One region of the Actinoplanes sp. ATCC 53533 genome, then DNA from elsewhere that is predicted to be linked to it. Evidence: riboswitches for the same ligand, from Rfam matches in the RefSeq annotation. Region 1 holds a riboswitch; each other region holds the start of a gene.
The links. A riboswitch is a leader RNA that binds a small molecule or an ion and turns the genes downstream of it on or off. The one in region 1 is predicted to bind cobalamin.
Positions count from the first base shown of each region.

Region 1 (5,252 bases):
GCATGATCATCGCGGCGCCCACGCCGCTGAGGAGCCGCGCCGCGATCATGACCTCGGACGACGTGGCGACGCCCGCCGCGGCGCTCGCCGCCCCGAAGACGATCAACCCCGCGAGCAGCACCGGCCGCCGGCCCCACCGGTCGCCGAGGGCGCCGAGCGGCAGGAGCAGCGCGGCCAGGCTGATGGTGTAGGTGTTGATGATCCACAGGACGGTGCTCTGCGAGGCGCCGAACGCGAGGGCGATCTCCTGCTGGGCGACGTTCAGCCCGGAAACCGAGGCGATGACCGCCATGAGGGCGATGCACACCGCGACCAGGATCGCGCGACGCCGGCGGGGGTCATGAATCGTTGGGTCGGCGGCGTCCACCGGGGGAGCCACATCAGGGGAGATCATGCACGGACCTTTCGTTTGTGCGCGGGGGGTGATCAGGGGCGTCGGGTGGCGCGCACGACGACGTCGTGCAGTGGCTTCGCCTGGCCGCCGGGGCCGGTGACCGTGCGGATGTGCTCCGCGGCGGTGACGACCGTCCACTTGGTGCTGTCCAGGCCGGCGGTGATGTCCGTGAGGGTGACCGATGCCTCGGCGGGCGGGTGGTGCCCGTGCCCGGTCGCTCCCGAGGCGTGCAGATGCCCGACGATCAGCAGGGTGCCGCCGGGCGCCACCCATGCGGAAATGCGGTCGTAGAAGGCCAGCTGCGGCATCGCGGGGTGCGCGTAGTGCGTCGTGACCAGGTCGAACCGCATGCCCGGGTCCCAGACGGTCAGGTCCGCTCCAACCCACCGCACGTGCCCGGACACCTCAATGTCCGTCGCGCGCCCGGCGGCGCGGGCGAGGGCCTCGGCCGCGATGTCGGCCGCGGTGACCTGCCAGCCGTGCGAGGCGAGCCAGATCGCCTCGGCCCCGGCACCGCACCCGGCATCCAGCGCCGTGCCCGGGACCAGGCTGCCGGTCTCGCGGACGAGATGCGGATTCGGGGGACTCCCGTCCATGGCTCCGGGTCCGTCATGGTGCGCCTGGTGCCAGCGCCGCTCCCAGTAGCCCTGGTCGAATTCGTGCTGCTCGGCCATCTGACCTGCTCCTTCACCGTCTTCGTGGGTACCGACGACTGTGATCGGCAGCGGTGCGATGCGCAAAGCTTCTTGCCAAATGGCAAACTGGGGGCATGGATGAGGAAGTGGATCGCACGCTTGACGCTGTCGGGCCGCGGCTGAAGCACCTTCGGCTCCGCCGCGCTATCACGCTCACCGACCTCGCGGAGGAAACCGGCATCTCCGCCAGCACGCTGTCCAGGCTCGAAGCGGGCCTGCGCCGTCCCACGCTCGAGCAGCTCCTGCCGCTCGCCCGGGTCTACGGCGTCACCCTCGACGAGCTCGTCGGCGCGCCACCGACCGGCGACCCCCGCATCAACCTGCGCCCCATCACCCGCAGCGACGGATCGACGATCCTGCCCCTGACCCGCAGGCCGGGAGGCATCCAGGCCTACAAGTTCGTGCTGCCGGCCGGGGCCGACGATCGCGAGCCCGACCTGCGCACCCACGAGGGCTACGACTGGGCCTACGTCCTCAACGGCACGCTGCGCCTGGTCCTCGGCGAGCACAATCTGATCCTCAAGCCCGGGGAGGCCGCGGAGTTCGACACCCGCACCCCGCACTGGTTCGGGGCCACCAGCTCCGGCCCCGTCGAATTCCTCAGCCTGATCGGCAAACAAGGCGAACGCGCACACGTCCGCGCCGCACCAAAACCAGGCCAGCCCGGATAGTCCGAACCAGGCGGCTGGCGGGTCTTGCCGACGGTGAGCGGGAGGGCGGGGTTCCACGCACGGACCTGGCAGGGGGAGGGCGGCCGGTTCATGAGCCGCCAGGCGATTGGCCGCCCTCTCCCGGTGTCGGCGGGAGCGACGGTCAGCACCATGCAACCAGGCACGACATGAATTTGATCTTGAACTTGACCTCGGTTTTGCGCGAGAACCGGCGGTCTGGGTTAGTTTCAGGGGGACCGCGTCGCAGCGAAGCCGGTGGGATTCCGGCGCTGTCCCGCAACTGTGAGCCCTTTTGGAGGGTCAAGCCAGGTCGCCTGCGCGCCGGTCGCGATTCAGCGCTCTCGGGGAGGGGCGCCTCGCGGGCCGGGTCCCTGTTCCGGTCGGCGATGCACCGCAGCCTCGGCCGACAGGAGGACAGGATGAGACGTGTTTTGACGGCCGCGATCGCGGCCGGTGCTTTGCTGCTCGGCGGGTGTGGCGGCGGTGGATCCGACGACGGCCCGGGGCCGTCCGCCGGGCCGGGCGGTGACTCTTTCCCGGTCACGGTGGGTTCGTTGACCTTGGCCGAGCGGCCCGAACGGATCGTGTCGCTCGCGCCCACCGCGACCGAGATGCTGTTCGCCATCGGCGCCGGTCCGCAGGTGGTGGCCGTTGACGACCAGTCGACCTATCCGGTGGACGCCCCGCGCACCGACCTGTCCGGCTTCAAGCCGAACGCGGAGGCCATCGCCGGGCGGAACCCCGACCTGGTGGTTGTCTCGGATGACCTCGACAAGATCGTCGACCAGCTCGGCAGGCTCAAGATCCCTGTGCTGTTCGCTCCCGCCGCCAAGGTGATCGACGATTCCTACCGGCAGATCGAGCAGCTTGGCGCGTTGACGGGCCATCGGGGCGAGTCGGCGGCGCTGGTGGGGCGGATGCGGGCGCAGATCGACAAGATCGTGCAGGGGGTGCCGGCCCGCGCCGGGTCGCTGAGCTACTACTACGAGATCGACCAGACCCTGTATTCCGCGACGTCCAAGACCTTCATCGGGTCCATTTTCGCGCTGTTCGGGCTCACCAACGTCGCCGACGCCGCCGATCCGGACGGCGCCAAGGACGGTTATCCGCAGCTCTCGCCGGAGGCGCTGGTCGCGGCGAACCCCGACCTGATCTTCCTAGCGGACAGCAAGTGCTGCGGGCAGTCGCCGGCGACGGTCAAGGCGCGGAAGGGCTGGGCGGCGATCACCGCGGTGGAGAAGGACCAGATCGTGGCCCTGGACGACGATATCGCCTCGCGGTGGGGGCCGCGGGTGGTCGACCTGGTGCAGTCCGTCGCCGATGCGGTGGCCAGGGTCCCGGCGTGACAGACCGGCCGCGGCCGGCCGGTCTGCGGGCCGGCTGGCTGGCCGGTGGCCTGCTCGCCGTGGTCGTCGCGCTGGTCGCGGGCATCGCCTTCGGGCCGGTCCCGCTGCCGCCCGCCGGTGTCGCGGCCGAGCTGCTCGATCTGCTTCCGGGGGTACGGATCGACAGCGGCCTGAGCGCCCGCGAGGTTGCCATCGTCACGGAGTTGCGCCTGCCCAGGGTCGTGCTCGGGTTGCTCGTCGGCGCGCTGCTCGCCCTCGCCGGCGCCGCCTACCAGGGCGTCTTCCGCAACCCGCTCGCCGATCCGCACCTGCTCGGGGTCGCGGCCGGTGCGGGCCTCGGGGTGACGGCCGTCATCGCGTTCCGGTCGGCGGGCGGCGACACCACCACCGAGCTGCCGATCGGTGTGCCGCTGGCGGCCTTCGTGGGTGCCGTCGGCGCCGTCGCGCTGACCTGGCTGCTGGGCGGCGCCGGCGGCCGGGCCCGGACTCCCGCCACGCTGATCCTGTCCGGGGTGGCCGTGTCCGCCTTCCTGGCCGCCGCCCAGACCTTCCTGCTGCAGCGGCACATCGAGGCGCTGCGGGAGGTGTACTCCTGGCTGCTCGGCCGGCTCGCCACCGCGGGCTGGCACGACGTGCTGCTGGTGCTGCCGTACGCGGTGGTGACCGGCGCGATCGTGCTCTCCCAGCGCCGCGAGCTGGACGTGCTGACCGTCGGCGACGAGGAGGCGGCCAGCCTCGGCCTGCACCCGCAGCGCAGCCGCTACCTGCTGATCGCGGCCGCCTCGCTGGGCACGGCCGCCGCGGTGTCGGTGTCCGGGCTGATAGGTTTTGTCGGCATCATCGTGCCGCACACCCTGCGGTTGCTGGCCGGTCCGAGCTACCGGTCCATCCTGCCGCTGTCGGTGCTGTACGGCGGCGCGTTCCTGGCGCTGACCGATCTGCTGGCGCGCACGGTGGCGAGCCCGACCGAGATCCCGATCGGCGTGGTGACCGCCTTCCTGGGCGCGCCCTTCTTCGCCCTCGTGCTGCGCCGGAGCGGGGTCGCCGCATGATCGGCGTGCGCGGGCTGCGGGTGGTGCTGGGCGGTTCGGTGATCGTCGACGGGGTCGATCTGGACGTCGCCGCGGGCGAGTGGGTCACGATCATCGGCCCGAACGGCGCGGGCAAGTCCACGGTCCTGCGGGCCGTCGGCGGGCTGGTGCCGTTCGCGGGCGCGGTCAGCCTGGGTGGCACCCCGCTCGGCCGGCTGCCCCGCCGCGAACGCGCCCGCACGGTGGCGACCGTCGCGCAGTCGCCCGTGGTGCCGCCGGGGATGCTGGTCCTCGACTACGTGCTGCTCGGCCGCACGCCCTACATTCCGGCACTCGGCCGGGAGTCCAGGTCCGATCTGGCCGTGGTCGACGAGGTGCTGACCGCCCTGGGCCTGGTTCACCTGCGGGCCAGGCGGCTCGACACGCTCTCCGGCGGGGAACGGCAGCGGGTCTTCCTGGCCCGCGCGCTCGCCCAGGGCGCCCGCATCCTGCTGCTGGACGAGCCGACCAGCGCCCTCGACATCGGTCACCAGCAGGAGGTGCTCGAACTGGTCGACCGGCTGCGCGGCGAGCGCGGCCTCACCGTGCTGGCCACGATGCACGACCTGACGATCGCCGGCGAGTACGCGGACCGGATGCTGCTGCTGGCCGGTGGCCGGGTGGTGGCGGCCGGCACCGCGTGGGAGGTGCTCACCGAGGAACTGCTGGCCCGGCACTACCGGGTGCGCGTCAAGGTGATCGACGGCGGCCAGGGCCCCCTGGTGGTGCCCGTCAGGAACTAGCCTGCAAGATGGAGAACGTGCCGCCCTGCGGGTCGTCCAGGACGGCGAACCGGCCGATCGGCAGGGTCGTCGGCGGCTGCACGATCCGGCCGCCCAGCGACTGCGCGTAGGCCGTCGAGTCGTCGCAGTCCGCCACGGCGAAGTAGAGCATCCACCGTGGCGGCAGGTCGTCCGGCCACTCGGCGCCGTCCATGGCCCGCATGCCGGCGATGGTGCGGCCCTCGTGCTCCCAGACGATGTAGTCCATGCCGTTCATCGAGCTTTCCCGGGCCACCCAGCCGAAGACCGAGCCGTAGAACGCTGCCGAGCCCTCCACGTCGCGGGTGGTCAGCT
Region 1 covers NZ_QHHV01000054.1:1,965-7,216, forward strand. The annotation lists gene DMB66_RS18445 (MFS transporter) at 1-394, opposite strand, end outside; gene DMB66_RS18450 (bifunctional 2-polyprenyl-6-hydroxyphenol methylase/3-demethylubiquinol 3-O-methyltransferase UbiG) at 427-1,068, opposite strand; gene DMB66_RS18455 (helix-turn-helix domain-containing protein) at 1,164-1,760, shown strand; cobalamin riboswitch at 1,956-2,090, shown strand; gene DMB66_RS18460 (ABC transporter substrate-binding protein) at 2,180-3,106, shown strand; gene DMB66_RS18465 (iron ABC transporter permease) at 3,103-4,158, shown strand; gene DMB66_RS18470 (ABC transporter ATP-binding protein) at 4,155-4,919, shown strand; gene DMB66_RS18475 (VOC family protein) at 4,909-5,252, opposite strand, start outside.

Region 2 (5,252 bases), on a different contig from region 1:
AGCTGCCGCGAGAGATAGAGCCGCCCCTCGGGCGAATTGACGTGCTGATAGAGGTTCAGCACCAGGTTGTTCGCGACGATGGTGTCGCCGGTGGCGAAGAAGGCGACCAGCCGGCTGACCAGGTGCTGCTCGGCGGGCGACAGCTTGGCCAGGTCGGCGAGGTCGGAGTGCAGGTCGACCTCCTCGACGGTCCAGGTGTTCTTGATCGCGTCCTTGAAGCGGTCGAAGAAGTGCGGATACTTCATCGGCCGCAGGGTCAGGTCCATTCCGGGATCCAGCAGCATCTACTGACACGCCTCGCAAGACTCGGGGTTCTCCAGGGAGCAGGCCAGCGCCTCGTCATCGCTGACCGCTTGGTCTTGGATGGTCGAGACAGCCACGGCAGGACTTACCGGCACAGTTGCGAGCTGGATCCGCGTCGCTGGCCGCGAGCGCAGGTAGTACGTGGTTTTCAGGCCGGCCTTCCACGCGTAGAGATACATCGACGAGACCTTGCCGATGGTCGGGGCGCTCATGAAGAGGTTCAGCGACTGCGACTGGTCCACGTAGGGAGCCCGAGTCGCGGCCACGTCGATGAGCGCCTTCTGCGGCAGCTCCCACGCCGTGCGGAAGAGCTCCCGGACGCCGGCGGGCAGGGCCGCGATGCCCTGCACCGAGCCATCGGCCCGCTTGATCTGCTCACGGATGGCGGCCGTCCACAGGCCACGAGTCTTCAGTTCCCGGACCAGATAGGTGTTGATCTGCAGGAATTCACCGCTCAGCGTCTCGCGCTTGAACAGGTTGCTGACCTGCGGCTCGATGCACTCGTAGCAACCTGCGATGGAGGCGATGGTCGCCGTCGGCGCGATCGCGATCAGCAGCGAGTTCCGCAGCCCGGTGGCCGCGATCCGCTGCCGCACCGCCGCCCACCGGGCGGTCTGCGTCGGCGTCACACCCCAGAGATCCGGTTGCAGGTCGCCCCTGGCCGCTCTCGTCTCCGGGTATGCGGGGTGCGGGCCGGACTGCTCAGCGAGGGTGGCCGAGCTCTCCAGCGCGGTCAGGTAGATCTCCTCGGCGACCAGCGTGCTGAGTTCCTGCGCGGCAGGCGAGTCGAAGGGCAGCCGCAACGCGAAGAACGCGTCCTGCAGGCCCATCAGCCCGAGCCCGACCGGCCGCCACCGCGGATTGCTCGCCGCGGCCTGCTCGCTCGGGTAGTAGTTGATGTCGATGACCCGGTCCAGGAAAGCGACCGCGGTCCGCACGGTCGCGCGCAGCTTCTCCCAGTCCACCTCCTCGCCCCGCAGATGCCCGGCGAGGTTGATGGAGCCGAGGTTGCAGACGGCCGTCTCGTCGTCCGAAGTGACCTCGAGGATCTCCGTGCAGAGGTTCGACAGGTGGACCGTGTTGCCCGGCGCGCCGGTCTGGTTGCTCAGCCGGTTCGACGGGTCCTTGAACGTCATCCAGCCGTTGCCGGTCTGCGCCAGCGTGCGCATCATCCGCCCGTACAGATCGCGGGCCTTGACGGTCTTGACCGCCTTCTTCTCCGCGACCCGGTATGCGGCGTCGAACTCCTCGCCATAGAGATCCGGCAGCTCCGGCGCCTCCGACGGGTCCACGAGCGACCAGTCCTCGTCGGCCTCGACCCGGCGCATGAACTCGTCCGGGATCCAGTTGGCCAGGTTCAGGTTGTGCGTACGGCGGGCATCCTCACCGGTGTTGTCCCGCAGCTCCAGGAATTCCTCGATGTCCGGGTGCCACGGCTCGAGGTAGACGCAGGCCGCGCCCTTGCGCCGGCCGCCCTGGTTGACGGCGGCCACGCTGGCGTCGAGCGTGCGCAGGAACGGCACGATGCCGTTGGACTGCCCGTTGGTGCCGCGGATCAGCGCGCCGCGGCCCCGCACCCGCGACCACGAGATGCCGATCCCGCCGGCGAACTTCGACAACCGCGCCACCTGCTGATATCGCTCGTAGATCGAGTCGAGCTCGTCCTTCGGCGAATCCACCAGGAAGCACGACGACATCTGGGTGTGGCGCGTGCCGGAGTTGAAGAGCGTCGGCGAGCTGGGCAGGTAGGCCAGCGACGACATCAGCCGGTAGAACGCGATCGCCTCACCTGCGTTGGTGGACAGGCCGCAGGCGACCCGCAACAGCCAGTACTGCGGCGTCTCCACGACCAGGCGGGATCGCGGATGACGCAGCAGGTAACGGTCCGCTACCGTCCGCAACCCGAAGTATTCGAAGCGCAGATCGCCGGACGGATCCACGGCGTCGTCGAGCTTGCGCGCGTTCTTGGCCACGAAGGCGGCGGTCTCGTCACCGATCAGCCCCTCCGCGTGGCCGCGGGCGATCGACTGGCTGAAGCTCGCGATGCCCTGCCCGCGAACCTCCTTGTCGACGAAGGCCGCCAGCAGCCGGGCCGCCAGCCGCGAATACTGAGGTTCCTCGCCGATCAGCTCCGCGGCCGTCTGGATCGACAGCTTGTCCAGCTCCGCGGTGGTCGCACCGTCGTAGAGACCGCTGATGGTCTTCGTGGCGACCCGCAGCGGGTCGACCTCGTCAAGGTCGGCGACCCAGCGCTCGACCGCCTTGACGATCTTGTTGACGTCGACCGACTCGGTCGCGCCGTTGCGCTTGCGCACCTGCATCGCGTGCCGGCGTTGCTCCGGCACGGCGGGATCGTACGCAGTCTCGTCCTGCGTGACCGTCATGAACTCTCTCTCCTCGCGAGCCCGTTGGCGGAACGGTCTTCGGGCGCGCAGGAGGACGCCGGCGAACGCGGCTGTGCGCGTACACCTGAAGTGGCGTCGGCTGTCCCACGCGGCCTCGGACCGCCGCACGCGAAAGCGTGCGGCGCGCTGGCAGGTCTTCGGACTCGCGGGCCTGACCGTTGCCGGTCGCCTAGTGGCCGTCGCTTCCCGGGCCCGGGCCCAGTGCTTGATGACGGCGGTCGTTCCCGCTCACCGCTGCGGGGGCAGTCCCGGTCTCTCACCGGGTTCCCTCTTGCCTCGCACCGTCCTGGAGGGACGGCCGAACCAGCTGCGGGCAACACCATATCTAGGTGTGGTGTGCGATGTACAACCCAACATGTCGTGTCGGCGTGTCGGATCATGCTCGAGCGGGTGAGCCCCCGCGCGTGGACCAGAGGCGAGGGGGTAAAACGTCTGCATGGCTATGACGCAAGCCCCGCCCGGTGCCCAGGAGTTCATTCCAGCCGACGCGCACAGCCTCGACGAGCTCAAGGCGGCGGCGCCCGGCTGCCGAGGCTGCGAGCTCCACGAGAACGCCACTCAGGTGGTATTCGGCCGGGGCGCCGAACACGCCCGGCTGGTGCTGGTGGGGGAGCAGCCCGGCGACATCGAGGATCAGCGGGGCCTGCCCTTCGTGGGTCCCGCGGGACGGCTCCTGCGCGATGCGGTCGGCGACGCCGGCATAGACCCGTCGATCATCTACTTGACCAACACCGTGAAGCACTTCCGCTTCGAGATGCGCGGCCAGCGCCGTATTCACCAGACCCCGGGCCCTGCGCACATCGCGGCCTGCCGCCCCTGGCTGGTCGCCGAGTTCTCGCTGCTCAAGCCGGATCTGGTGGTGGCGCTCGGTGCCACCGCCGCCAAAGCCCTGTTCGGACCGTCGTTCCGGGTGACGAGGTCGCGTGGCGAGCTGTTGCCGTGGCCGGCCTCGGCGCAGCGACCGCAGGACTTCCCGGGCGTCGAGTCACGCGCGCTGGCCACCATCCACCCGTCCGCGGTGCTGCGGGCCGACGACCGGGACGCCGCCTACCGTGGCCTGGTCGACGACCTCAAGATCGCGGCGACGGTGCTGGGCTGACCGGCACGCGCAACGACACGGTTCGCTGCTCCTTGCGGCGCACGAAGCCGAGCGACGTGAACAGGCGGTTCGCGGGAGCGTTGGCCGCCACGGTGTGCAGGAAAGGGCGCTCGCCACGGTCGTAGATCTCGGCTGCGACGGCGAGCACGAGCCGCGCCGCCAGGCCGCGACGGCGATAGGCGGGATCGGTGCAGACCGCGCTGATCTCGCTCCAGCCCGGCGGCCGGATCCGCTCGCCGGCCATCGCCACCAGCCTGCCGTCGCGCCGGATGCCCAGGTAGGTGCCAAGCTCGATGGTTCGCGGCCCGAACGGGCCGGGCTCGGTCCGGCGGACCAGATCGATCATTTCGGGGACGTCCTCCGCCGTCAGCATGGTTGCTTCCGGATCCGGTACGGCCGGTACGGTGGCGCCGACCAGTTGCAGGGTGCCGCGGGTGCCGTGGATCTCCCAGTCCACCCCGGCCGGTGGGGTCGCCGAGATCGACAGCTCGGTGCCGGGGCCTGCCAGTGTGGCCAGGTCGTCCCAGCAGCGAGGGTCGGCGGCGTTCTCAAGGGCGAAGAACGGTGCCACTTCCGGGTCGTAGCGTGCGGCGTAACCGACGATCCGGGCGAACCGCGCGTGCGGGCCGGTGAGTGCCGCCCAGCTCGGCCGGTCAAGGACATGCACTGTCACTAGCACATAGTGATGTGTATCTCAGCGTGGCGCCAAGCGGGGTGGCTCGGGCCCCGCGAGTAGGCTTTTCCCGTGCGGTTGACGGACTTCTGGGGGCGTCTCGAACAGGCCTTCGGCTCTGCCTATGCGCGGAGTCTCGCCGCGGATCAGAGTTTCGCGGCACTCGACGGGCGCACCATTAACGAATCTATAGCTCAGGGTGTCGAGACGGTTACTATATGGCGCGCCGTGGTCTCTTCGTACCCCGATCGGGTGCCTGTTCGCCTGCGCTGACCGCTTTTTTCGTACGCTTGTTCTGGCGTGTTGCTCGATCGTCGTACACATGTTCGGCTACTGTCCTCAGCGGCGTAGTCATCCACAGGTCGCGGCCGGGCGCCGGTTTTTGTCAGACCCTAGGTCTAGCGTGACCCGCGTGGTGAACAGAAGCTCTTCGGCGAAGACGCCCGGGAAGTCGAATACAGGGGTGGCGGACATGGTGGCAGGACCTGATCGGGACAAGGCGCTAGACCTTGCTCTCGCGCAGATCGACAAGCAGTTCGGCAAGGGTTCGGTGATGCGCCTCGGGGAGCGGCCTGTTTCGCAGATGGCCGTCATCCCCACCGGCTCCATCGCCCTCGACATCGCGCTCGGTGTCGGCGGTCTGCCGCGCGGCAGGGTCGTCGAGGTCTTCGGACCGGAGTCCAGTGGTAAGACGACAGTGGCCCTGCACGCGGTTGCCAACGCCCAGCGCGGCGGCGGCATCGCGGCCTTCATCGACGCGGAGCACGCGCTC
Region 2 covers NZ_QHHV01000304.1:537-5,788, reverse strand. The annotation lists partial or broken gene DMB66_RS54760 (ribonucleotide-diphosphate reductase subunit beta) at 1-284, opposite strand, end outside; gene DMB66_RS54755 (ribonucleoside-diphosphate reductase subunit alpha) at 285-2,687, opposite strand; cobalamin riboswitch at 2,819-3,031, opposite strand; gene DMB66_RS54750 (UdgX family uracil-DNA binding protein) at 3,145-3,807, shown strand; gene DMB66_RS54745 (GNAT family N-acetyltransferase) at 3,779-4,480, opposite strand; gene DMB66_RS54740 (DUF3046 domain-containing protein) at 4,553-4,753, shown strand; partial or broken gene recA (recombinase RecA) at 4,953-5,252, shown strand, end outside.
Region 2: it holds a riboswitch for cobalamin, as region 1 does, so the genes downstream of both, DMB66_RS54755 (ribonucleoside-diphosphate reductase subunit alpha) here and DMB66_RS18460 (ABC transporter substrate-binding protein) in region 1, are expected to answer to the same signal.

Region 3 (5,252 bases), on a different contig from region 1:
GCGGGCAGCGCCGGGTCGTGCGGCGCCGCACCGCGCTCGCCGCGGGCCTCGCCACGATCGCGGCCGGGTCCACCGCCGGGGTGCTGCTCGCCGGCGGCGGCGGCGCGACGCCGGTCGCCTCGCCGCTGCTCGACCGGCCGACCCGCGGCGATCTGCGGCGCGACCAGCGCTTTCTGGATCAGGTACGGCGCGCCTGGCGGGCCAACCTCGGCGACGTCAGCGTGCGCGGTGAGCCGCACGTCGTGTGGGCCGGCCTGGCGCCGCACGTCAACCGGGCCGCGGTGGTCGCCCAGCGGGTTCCGCAGCGGGTCGCGTCGCCGGTCGGCCAGATCAGCTACGGGCTGACCGGCTTCGTCGAGGAGACCACGGCCGGGCTGCGGGTCATCTCCCTGGAGGAGATGCTCACCGGCGCCACCAACGCCGCGGCCGCCCTGCTCGGCCCCGAGCGCGACGTCCTGATGGTCCTCGACGACGGGCGTGACGTCCGGTATTCGCCCGCCCTCTCCTACGCGGCCGACGGCAAGGTCGACCGCAGCTTCGCGCCGCTCGACTTCCGGGTGCACGATGGCGTGGCCTTCGAGGCCATCCAGGCGCGGCCGACCGCGATCCGGGTGGCGCTGCGTGCGGAGGTCCCCGACTCCCGGGGCGACCGGTCGGTCGGCCTGGCCAACATCTCCCAGCTGATCGACGACGCCGGCCGGGGCGGACCGTACCCCGGCCCGGAGCGCCAGGTCTGGTCGCTGGCCGGCGCGCACGAGGCACCCGCGGCGAACGACCCGTGGGACCTCGAGGTCCGGGACGGCTACCACGACCAGTACGGCTACCAGCTCGTCCCGCCCGCCGGCACCTGGTACATCCGCGGCGCCACGGCGGACCGCCGCCAGTTCGTCGTGCAGACCCTGACCGGCACCGACGACCGTATCCGGCTCTTCCTGTCCCTCGGCACCCCGGATCCGGTCCTGCTGGGCTTCCCCGCACTCGCCGCGCCGCTGCCCGTGCGGGTGCGGCTGCCCGACGGCCAGGGCGTCGTCGTCGCCGGCGCCGGCAAGCTGCGCTACCGGGTGGCCCGGGGGGACTGGCTACCGATCGCCGGGTACGCGGCGCTGCTGCCGGCCGCCGCGCGGGAGGTCGAGGTCACGCCCGCGAAGGGACAGCCCGTCCGGTTCACCCTCTAAGGTCGGCAGGACAGTCCGGGCCGCACCGCCGGCTTGGGTCGCGCCTCGAACGGGCATGTCTGTCTGCGATCAGGGAGGCCGCATGGACGTCGTCATCGGTATCGACACCGGAACCACCGCGACCAAGGCCATCACCGCCGGGCCGAGGGGCGAGGTGCGCGCCGTGACGAGCGTGCACTACCCGCTGTCGGTGCCCGGCCCGGGGCACGCCGAGCTCGACCCCGGCCGGTTGCGCGACGCGGCGATCGAGGCGCTGGTCACGGTCGCCCGGCAGGCCCGCGACCAGGGCGACCGGGTGCTGGCCGTGAGCCTCAGCGCGTTCCTGCACGGCCTGGTGCCGATGGATGCCGGCGGCGCCCCGCTGGGCCCGCTGATCACCTGGGCGGACAACCGGGCGTCCGGGCAGAGCGAGCGGATCGTGGCGTCCGGCCGGGCGAAGCACCTGCAGGCCCGGACCGGGACGCCGGTGCACCCGATGTCCCCGCTGACCAAGCTCGCCTGGTGGGGCGCCGCCGACCCGGGCACCCTGCGCGACACCCCACGCTGGGGCGGCGTCAAGGAGGTCGTCCTGGCCGGCCTGGCCGACGAGGGCTTCCTGCTGGACCTCTCGGTCGCCTCCGGCACCGGCATGTACGACATCCACGAGCGCCGCTGGGACCCCGAGGCGCTGGAGCTCGCCGGCGTCCGTACCGGTCAGCTCGCCGAGGTCGTGCCGACCGCCCGGCAGCTGCGCCTCAAGCGCGAGGTGGCGGTCGCCGCCGGGCTGCCCGTGGACCTTCCGCTGATCATCGGCGCCGCCGACGGACCGCTGGCCAACCTGGGCGTGGGCGCCACGCCGGCCGGGGTCGCGGCCGTCTCCCTGGGCACCAGCGGCGCCCTGCGCACCGTCGTGAACGGCCCGACGGCGGACAAGGCCGGGCGGCTGTTCTGCTACGCGCTCACCGAGGACCGCTGGGTCGTCGGCGGCGCGGTCAACAACGCCGGGTCCGTGGTGCGCTGGGCGGGCGAGACCTTCGCGGGCAGCTTCGACCGGACGGCCGCGGCGGGTGAGGACGCCGACGTGCGCGATGCCGCGCTGCTGACCGAGGCCGCCGGCGTCGAGCCGGGCAGCGAAGGGCTGCTCTGCCTGCCGTACCTGCTGGGCGAGCGGGCGCCGTGGTGGCGCGGGGGGATGCGCGGGGCCTATCTCGGGCTGCGCCGCGAGCACGGCCGGGCGCACCTGGTCCGGGCCGCCGTCGAGGGAGTGTGCCAGCAGCTCGCGCTGGTCCGCGACACCTTCGCCGACGAGGGCATCGCGATGACCGAGGTCCGGGCCACCGGCGGCGCGGTCGCCTCGGAGCTGTGGGTGGGCATCCTCGCCGCGGCCCTGGACCTGCCCGTCGCCGTCGCGGAGTCGCCCGAGGGCACCGCGCTCGGCGCCTGCCTGCTGGGCCGGCACGCGCTGGGCGAGCTGCCCGACCTGGACCGGGCGGCGGCCCTGGTGGCGATCACCGAGCACGAGCGCCCGGACCCGCGCAACGCGGCCCTGTACCGCCGGATGCGGCCGCTGGTGGAGCGGTCGGCGCTGGCGGTCACCGACGTCCTCACCGAGCTGGACAAGCTGGCCCCGGAGCCGCTGCCCGACACGGAGAAGGCCGTCGGCCGCACCGGCTGAGCCCGGACGGCCCGCGCCGGCCGTGAGGATGCCCACGTACCCCCGCGTTGACGGCGTGCCGCGCCGTGAGAAAGAGTGGCTCGCGAGCGGCAGTGGAGGAACCCGGTGGGAGACCGGGACGGTCCCGCCACTGTGACCGGGGCCTGCCCCGGAAGTCAGGAGACTCCGGTCGCTCGCACCTTCCACACGCGGGCGCGGACCCGCGGAAAGGACCGGGCGTGACGCCGTACCCGTTCTCTGCCGTCGTCGGCCTCGACGACCTGCGGCTCGCGCTGCTGCTGACCGCCGTGTCACCCGCCGTCGGCGGGGTCCTGGTCCGCGGCGAGAAGGGCACCGCCAAGTCGACCGTCGTCCGTGCCCTGGCCGCGCTGCTGCCCGAGGTCGACGTCGTCCGGGGCTGCCGCTTCGCCTGCGATCCGGCCGCGCCCGACGCGGGCTGCCCCGACGGGCCGCACGAGCCCGGCGCGCCGCGCGGGCACCGCCCCGCCGCCCTGGTCGAGCTGCCGGTCGGCGCCACCGAGGACCGGGTGGTCGGCACCCTGGACATCCAGCGGGCGCTCGCCGACGGCGTGAAGGCGTACGAACCGGGCCTGCTCGCCGCCGCGCACCGCGGCGCCCTCTATGTCGACGAGGTCAACCTGCTGCCCGACCACCTGGTGGATCTGCTGCTCGACGCGGCGGCGATGGGCCGGGCGCACGTCGAGCGCGACGGGGTGTCGGTCAAGCACGCGGCCCGGTTCCTGCTGGTCGGCACGATGAATCCGGAGGAGGGCGAGCCGCGCCCGCAGCTCGTCGACCGGTTCGGCCTGGTCGTCACGGTCGCCGCCCCCCGCGACGCGAAGCTGCGCGCCGAGGTGGTCCGCCGCCGCCTGGCGTACGAGGCGGGCCCGGATGCGTTCGCGGCCCGGTTCGCCGGCGACGAGAGCGCCCTGGCCGAGCGGATCGTGGTCGCGCGGGCGGCGGTGCCCCGCGTCGACCTGCCGGACGCCGAGCTGGACCGGATCGCCCGGGTGTGCCTGGCCTACGGCGTCGACGGCATGCGGGCCGACATCGTGGTGGCCCGGTGCGCCGTGGCGCTGGCCGCCTGGCACGGCCGCGACCGGGTCACCGCGGAGGACATCCGCGACGCGGCCCGCCTCGCGCTGCCGCACCGCCGGCGCACGGACCCGCTCGACCCGCCGGGCACCGACGAGCAGCGCCTGGAAGAGGCCCTGGACCAGGCCGCCCGGGAGGACCCCGACGAGGACCCGCCGACGCCCGAGGGCGGCCCGGACGGCAACGGCCCTGATGACGGCGGCCCGGGCGGCGGGCCCGGCACCGACGGCCCGGGCGATGGAAGCCCGGACCGCAGCCCTCCGCCGGGTGACGGGCCCTCCGCCGAGGCGCCCGGCGCGACGGAGCAGGCGCCCCGGGACGCTGCCGAGGGGCCGGCGAGCGCGGCCGGTGGGCCGGAGAACGCGGCCGACCGGCCGGAGGGTGCGGCCGACCAGCCGGGCAAGGTCAACGGAGCCGCGCCGGCCCAGGCGGGCGCCGCCTACCGGCCCCGGACGCTGCGGATCGCCGCCCGCGGCGAGGGCGGGCACGCCGGGCGCCGCTCACCGGCCTTCGCCCGCCGCGGTCGCGTGGTCGGCTCCCGGGTCCCGCGCGGCAAGCTCGCCGGCGCGCCGCACCTGCCGGCCACCCTGCGTGCCGCCATCCACCGCGGCGCGCTGAGCGTGCCCTCCGCGACACCGGCGCGAGCCGACCGGCCGGCCGCGCCCCGCCGGCAGGGCGACCGGTTGGCCGTGCCCGGCGGGCAGGGCGACCGGGCCGCCACGCGTGGTGCCGCGGTGGTGCAGCGGATGCGGGTGGTGCAGCCCCGGGACCTGCGCGAGGCCGTGCACGTCGGGCGGGAGGCCAACCTGGTGCTGTTCGTCGTGGACGCCTCCGGGTCGATGGCCGCGCGCAAGCGGATGACCGTCGTCAAGACCGCCGTGCTCTCGCTGCTGCGGGACGCCTACCAGCGGCGGGACCGGATCGGCATGATCACGTTCCGGGGGTCGACGGCGGAGCAGGTGCTGCCGCCCACCTCCAGCCACGAGGTCGGGGTGCTGCGGCTCGCCGGGTTGCGCACCGGTGGGCGTACCCCATTGGCAGCCGGGCTGCGGGCCGCGGCCGCGACCATCGCCACCGAGCGGCGCCGCGATCCCCGCCGCCGGCCGTTGCTGATCGTCGTCACCGACGGGCGCGCGACCAGCGGCCCCGACCCGGTGCTGGTCGCCCCGGCCCTGGCCGGGGTGGCCGCGGTCGTCGTCGACTGCGAGGCCGGGCCGATCCGGCTCGGGCTGGCCCGCAGGCTGGCCGCCGCGCTCGGCGCCGACGTCATGCCGCTGGAGGCGCTCGCCGCCGACCCCACCGCCACCCCGTTGAGAAGGGCTGCCTGA
Region 3 covers NZ_QHHV01000383.1:2,643-7,894, forward strand. The annotation lists gene DMB66_RS57800 (hypothetical protein) at 1-1,175, shown strand, start outside; gene DMB66_RS57805 (gluconokinase) at 1,258-2,829, shown strand; cobalamin riboswitch at 2,890-3,017, shown strand; gene DMB66_RS57810 (VWA domain-containing protein) at 3,048-5,252, shown strand; gene cobO (cob(I)yrinic acid a,c-diamide adenosyltransferase) at 5,252-5,252, shown strand, end outside.
Region 3: it holds a riboswitch for cobalamin, as region 1 does, so the genes downstream of both, DMB66_RS57810 (VWA domain-containing protein) here and DMB66_RS18460 (ABC transporter substrate-binding protein) in region 1, are expected to answer to the same signal.

Region 4 (5,252 bases), on a different contig from region 1:
ACCAGCAGCGCGTTGAACAGCGCCGTCCGGTTGCGCCAGAACAGCAGCAACTCGGCCCGGCCGATGGAACGGGTCCTCCTCATCGCAGCTACACCGCTCACGCTGACACCTCCATCGGGGATTCGTCGGCGGCGATCGACAGGAACGCCTCCTCCAGCGATGCCGACCTGGCGTCCAGCCCGTGCAGGTCGACGCCGCGCTCGGCGGCCCACGCCAGCAGCACGGTCAACGTCGGCTGCAGCGCGTGCGTGTGGACGGTGACCGCCCCATCCGCTCCGGCGGCGCCAACCTCCAGCCGGCTGGCGCCGGGAAAGGCCGGCAGCCGTCCGGGCGGCACCCCGTCGGGCAGCACGAACCGGACCCGGGCCGGATACGCGGCGACCACCTCGGCCAGCGAGCCGGCCGCCACGATCACGCCGCGGTGCATGATGGCGAGGCGGTCGGCCAACTCCTGCGCCTCCTCCAGATAGTGCGTGGTCAGGAGCACGGTGACGCCGTCGAGCAGCAGGCCGCGGATCAGCTGCCGGGTGTTGCGCCGGCTCTCCGGGTCCAGCCCGGTGGTGGGCTCGTCGAGGAAGAGGACCTCCGGCCGGCCCAGGATCGCGAGCGCCAGGTCGACCCGCCGGCGTTCGCCGCCGGAGAGCTGCTTGACCCGTACGGACGCCCGGTGCTCCAGATCGACCAGGGCCAGCGCCTCGGCGACCGGGCGGGGATCGGTGAGTGTGCCGGCCCACATGCGTACGGTCTCGGCGACGGTGAGATCCGGCGGGAAGCCACCCTCCTGCAGCATCACGCCGATGCGCGGGCGCACGGTGGCCCGCCGGGTGAACGGGTCGTGGCCGAGGACCCGGACGGATCCGCCGTTCGGCCGGTCGAGCCCCTCGACGATCTCCAGGGTCGAGGTCTTACCGGCGCCGTTCGTCCCGAGCAGCGCGAACAACTCGCCCCGCTCGACGGAGAACGACACCCCCCGTACGGCCTCGAACCCCTGCGCGCCGCCATAGCGGCGGCTCAGCCCGCGTACCTCGATGACTGCCTGACTGGTCATGGCGTAAACCGCATCTCCGGGTATCGCCGGGACGGCCCGGCGAGCAGGTGGCCGTTGCCGTTGCGCAGGTACCGATCGAAGAACGCCAGGACGTACGCGCGCTGCACGGTGATCGAACGCGAGCCGTCGATCGTCCCGTACCCCGGCACCAGGTCCTCGGCCGGAATGCCGATCTGCGGCAGCAGCACCTGAAAGTCGGTGAACGACATGTGCCCCGAGCCGGCCAGCTGCAGGTCGTAGCGGGGGCCACGCAGGCGCGGCCAGATCGCGAGCCACGTCTCGTCGTCGGCGCGACCGTGGCCGTCCGAACTCATCAGCGCGAACGGCCGGCGCAGCCCGGCGGCGACAACCGCGCCGGAGAGGGTGCCGTCCAGGTTGATGCCGGCCCTGACCCGCGGGTCCTCGTGCATCGTCTCGGCGGCGGTCGCACCGCCGAGCGAGTGGCCGAACATCCCGACCCGGGCCAGGTCCAGCGCACCCTTCAGGCCGCGTGGCAGCCGGCGCCGCTCCTCGTCCGGGTTGTGGCCCCGGTTGATCGCGGCCAGCCGGTCGAGCGTGAAACGGGTGTCGGCGACCCGGGCCTCGCGTGCGGTGTCGATGACCTGTTCGCCGTCGTCGTCGGGCCCGGTCGGCGGCGGGACGGCGTGGGTCGCGATCCGGCCGCCGGGAAACTCGACCAGCTGCGCGTCGTGGGTGTGGTCGATCGTGACCACGATGTAGCCGCGGCTCGCCAGCTCCTCGACGAGCGCGGTGCTGGCGGTGCGCTCCAGCCCGAAGCCCGGCGAGTACAGCACGACCGGGTGGCGGCCCGGCCGGACCGGGGCGTCCGCGTACGCGTGGGTCACCGGCAGGATGACCGGCGAGCCGGGCGGATTGATCCGCTCGGCCACCCCCGGCGACACCCAGGGCGCCCGCGGATGCCGGCGGACGTCGCTCGCCGGATACCAGAGCTGGACCATGATCTCGCGGGCCCGCTCGCTCGACACCCACGGATCCGGCCGCGACCGGTCGACCAGGTGCAGCGACACCGTACCGATGCGTTCGGGGCCGGTGGGCCGGGGCAGGACCAGCTGGGTGGCCGGCTCACCCGCGGCCCGGACGGGCGCGGGCAGCACGGGCGAGGGCGCGGCGGTGGACAGGGCTAAAACCGAGGTCAAGGCGATAGCAAGTGCGCTACTCATGCATTTGAGTCTTCGGGCCCGGCGGCCGCCGCCGTAGTGCCGGCGCGCACCGGTTCCCATGCACAATTACCGCCCCACCGATGACAAATGTCATGACCGTTCTACGATGGCGGGCAGTGCTGGTTCACCCCGCTTCGCGGTGGGGTGTCGTAAGAGGGAACCCGGTGTGAGACCGGGACTGCCCCGCAGCGGTGAGCAGGAACGACCGCCGTCATACGCACTGGGTGTGTGAGCGCCTGGGAAGCGACGGCCAGTAGGTGACCGGAGACCTTCCGGTCGTGCCCGCGAGTCCGAAGACCTGCCCGCACCGCGTACGCAGCACTGCGTGCGCCGCCGACGGCCCCTCGGGAGGGCTCGGGCGAGACCACGGTGCTGTTGTCGTCGTGGCCTTCCCGCACCCTCGCGTGACCCGTCGGGCACTTCGAGGGAAGGACGCCCCATGACCACCACCGGATTCGGGCAGAGCACCGTGCTCGGCTATCCCCGCATCGGCAGCAACCGGGAGCTCAAACACGCCGTCGAGGCGTACTGGGGCGGCCGCATCGACGCCGCCGCCCTGGAGCGGACGGCCGCCGCACTGCGCACCGACGTCTGGCGCACCCTGCGGGACGCCCGCCTGGACGCGATCCCGTCCAACACGTTCTCCTACTACGACCACGTCCTGGACACGGCCGTCGCGGTCGGTGCGATCCCGGACCGGTTCGCCCGGCTCGGCCTGTCCGAATTGGACACCTACTTCGCGATGGCCCGCGGGGCGCAGGCCCAGCCGGCGCTCGAGCTGACGAAGTGGTTCGACACCAACTACCACTACCTCGTGCCGGAGATCGCCGACGAGACCGTCTTCCGGGCCCGGCCGGAGCAGGCGCTGCGGGAGTTCGCGCAGGCGGCGGCGCTCGGCATCACCACCCGCCCGGTCCTGGTCGGCCCGGCCACGTTCCTGCTGCTGGCCAAGCCGGCCGAGGCCGCGGGCAACCCGTTCGACCGGCTCGGCGAGCTTACCGACGCGTACGCCGGGATCCTCGGCGCGCTCGCCGACGCCGGGGTGCCGTGGGTGCAGCTCGACGAGCCCGCGTACGTCGCCGACCGTACCCCGGCGGAGATCGACGCCCTGAGAGCCGTCTACCACCGCCTCGGCGGGCTTGACCGGCGGCCGCGGATCTTCGTCGCGACCTACTTCGGTGAGCTCGGCGACGCCCTGCCCGCCCTGCTCGACACCCCGGTCGAGGCGCTCGGCCTCGACCTGGTCGCCGGACCCGGCAACCTGGCCCGGCTCGCCGCGGCCGGACCGTTGCGGGGCAGAACGATCGTCGCCGGGCTGGTCGACGGGCACAACGTCTGGCGCACCGACCTGCGCGCCGCCGTGGCCGTCGGTGCGACCCTCACCGGTCTCGCCGACAACGTCTCGGTGTCCAGCTCCTGCTCGCTGCTGCACGTGCCGGTCGACCTGGCGGCCGAGACCAGCCTCGCGCCGGCGCTGCGGGAACGGCTCGCCTTCGCCCGGCAGAAGGTCGACGAGGTCGTCCTGCTCGGCCGCGCCCTGCGCGACGGCGTCGCGGCGCTGCCCGCCCCGCTGCCCGCGCCACCCGCGCACTGGCGTGACACCTCCGTCCGGGCCCGGCTGGATGCGCTCCATCCGGCGCAGCTGCGGCGCGGCGACTACGCCGAACGAGCGCGGGCACAACAGGCGCGGCTGCACCTGCCGGCGTTGCCGACCACGACGATCGGATCGTTCCCGCAGACCGACGACCTACGCAAGGCCCGCGCCGCCCGGCGCGCCGGAACCCTGGACGACGCCGGCTACACCGAGCGGATGCGCGCCGAAGTAGCGCACGTGATCAGGCTGCAGGAAGACCTCGGCCTGGACGTGCTCGTGCACGGCGAACCGGAACGCAACGACATGGTCCAGTACTTCGGCGAACAGCTCGGCGGCTTCGCCGCGACCGAGCAGGGCTGGGTGCAGTCCTACGGCTCACGATGCGTACGCCCGCCGATCATCCACGGCGACGTCACCCGCGAGCACCCGATGACCGTCGAGTGGTCCACCTACGCCCAATCGCTGACCAACCGCCCGGTCAAGGGCATGCTCACCGGCCCGGTCACGATCCTGGCCTGGTCATTCGTCCGCACCGACCAGCCACTGGCCGATACCGCGAACCAGGTCGCGCTCGCCCTGCGCGACGAATGCCGCGACCTGGAGGCGGCCGGAATCCGAATCATCCAGGTCGACGAGCCCGCCCTACGCGAAACCCTGCCCCTGCGCACCGCCGATCAAAAGGCCTACCTGGACTGGGCGATCGGCGCATTCCGGCTCGCCACCAGCGGCGTCGCCGACAGCACCCAGATCCACACCCACCTGTGCTACTCCGAGTTCGGCGAGATCATCACCGCAATCGACGCACTCGACGCGGATGTCACGAGCATCGAAGCCTCCCGCTCCAAGATGGAGGTCCTGGACGACCTGCGGGCGATCGGCTACGGCCGCGGCGTCGGGCCTGGGGTGTGGGACATCCACTCGCCGCGGGTCCCGTCGCAGGACGAGGTCGTCGAGGCGGTGCGCCGGGCTGTCGCGGCCGTGCCTGCCCGACGGCTCTGGGTCAATCCGGACTGCGGCCTCAAGACCCGGGGTTACACCGAGGTCGAGGCGTCCCTGAAGCACCTGGTCGCTGCCGCCGCCGAGGTCCGCGGAAGCTGACCCGCGGGGTGGGATGCCTCAGGTGGGCATCCCACCCCGGTCGTCAGCCGTTCTTCGTCGGCTGCTGTCCTCGGGACACAACGAGGTGCTGCCGGTTTGGGTGCTGGACCCACTTTCACTTCCCGGCATCGTCCCACTTCGATGATTCACTCACTTTGATCATCCTTCAACACTTCTCCATGCGCTGCACACAACTCGATAATCTTCGCAATGCGCTTCGAACGCGCCCGGGGGAGCGTCAGCAGCTTGACCGAACCGACATCGACATAGGTGGTAAATGTTCGTTTGTTCATAACCGCGATCAGCGCACACAGGACTCGGCCGGAGCTGA
Region 4 covers NZ_QHHV01000149.1:19,646-24,897, forward strand. The annotation lists gene DMB66_RS40305 (ABC transporter permease) at 1-101, opposite strand, end outside; gene DMB66_RS40310 (ABC transporter ATP-binding protein) at 98-1,048, opposite strand; gene DMB66_RS40315 (hydrolase) at 1,045-2,229, opposite strand; cobalamin riboswitch at 2,333-2,550, shown strand; gene metE (5-methyltetrahydropteroyltriglutamate--homocysteine S-methyltransferase) at 2,669-4,921, shown strand; gene DMB66_RS40325 (hypothetical protein) at 5,068-5,252, opposite strand, start outside.
Region 4: it holds a riboswitch for cobalamin, as region 1 does, so the genes downstream of both, metE (5-methyltetrahydropteroyltriglutamate--homocysteine S-methyltransferase) here and DMB66_RS18460 (ABC transporter substrate-binding protein) in region 1, are expected to answer to the same signal.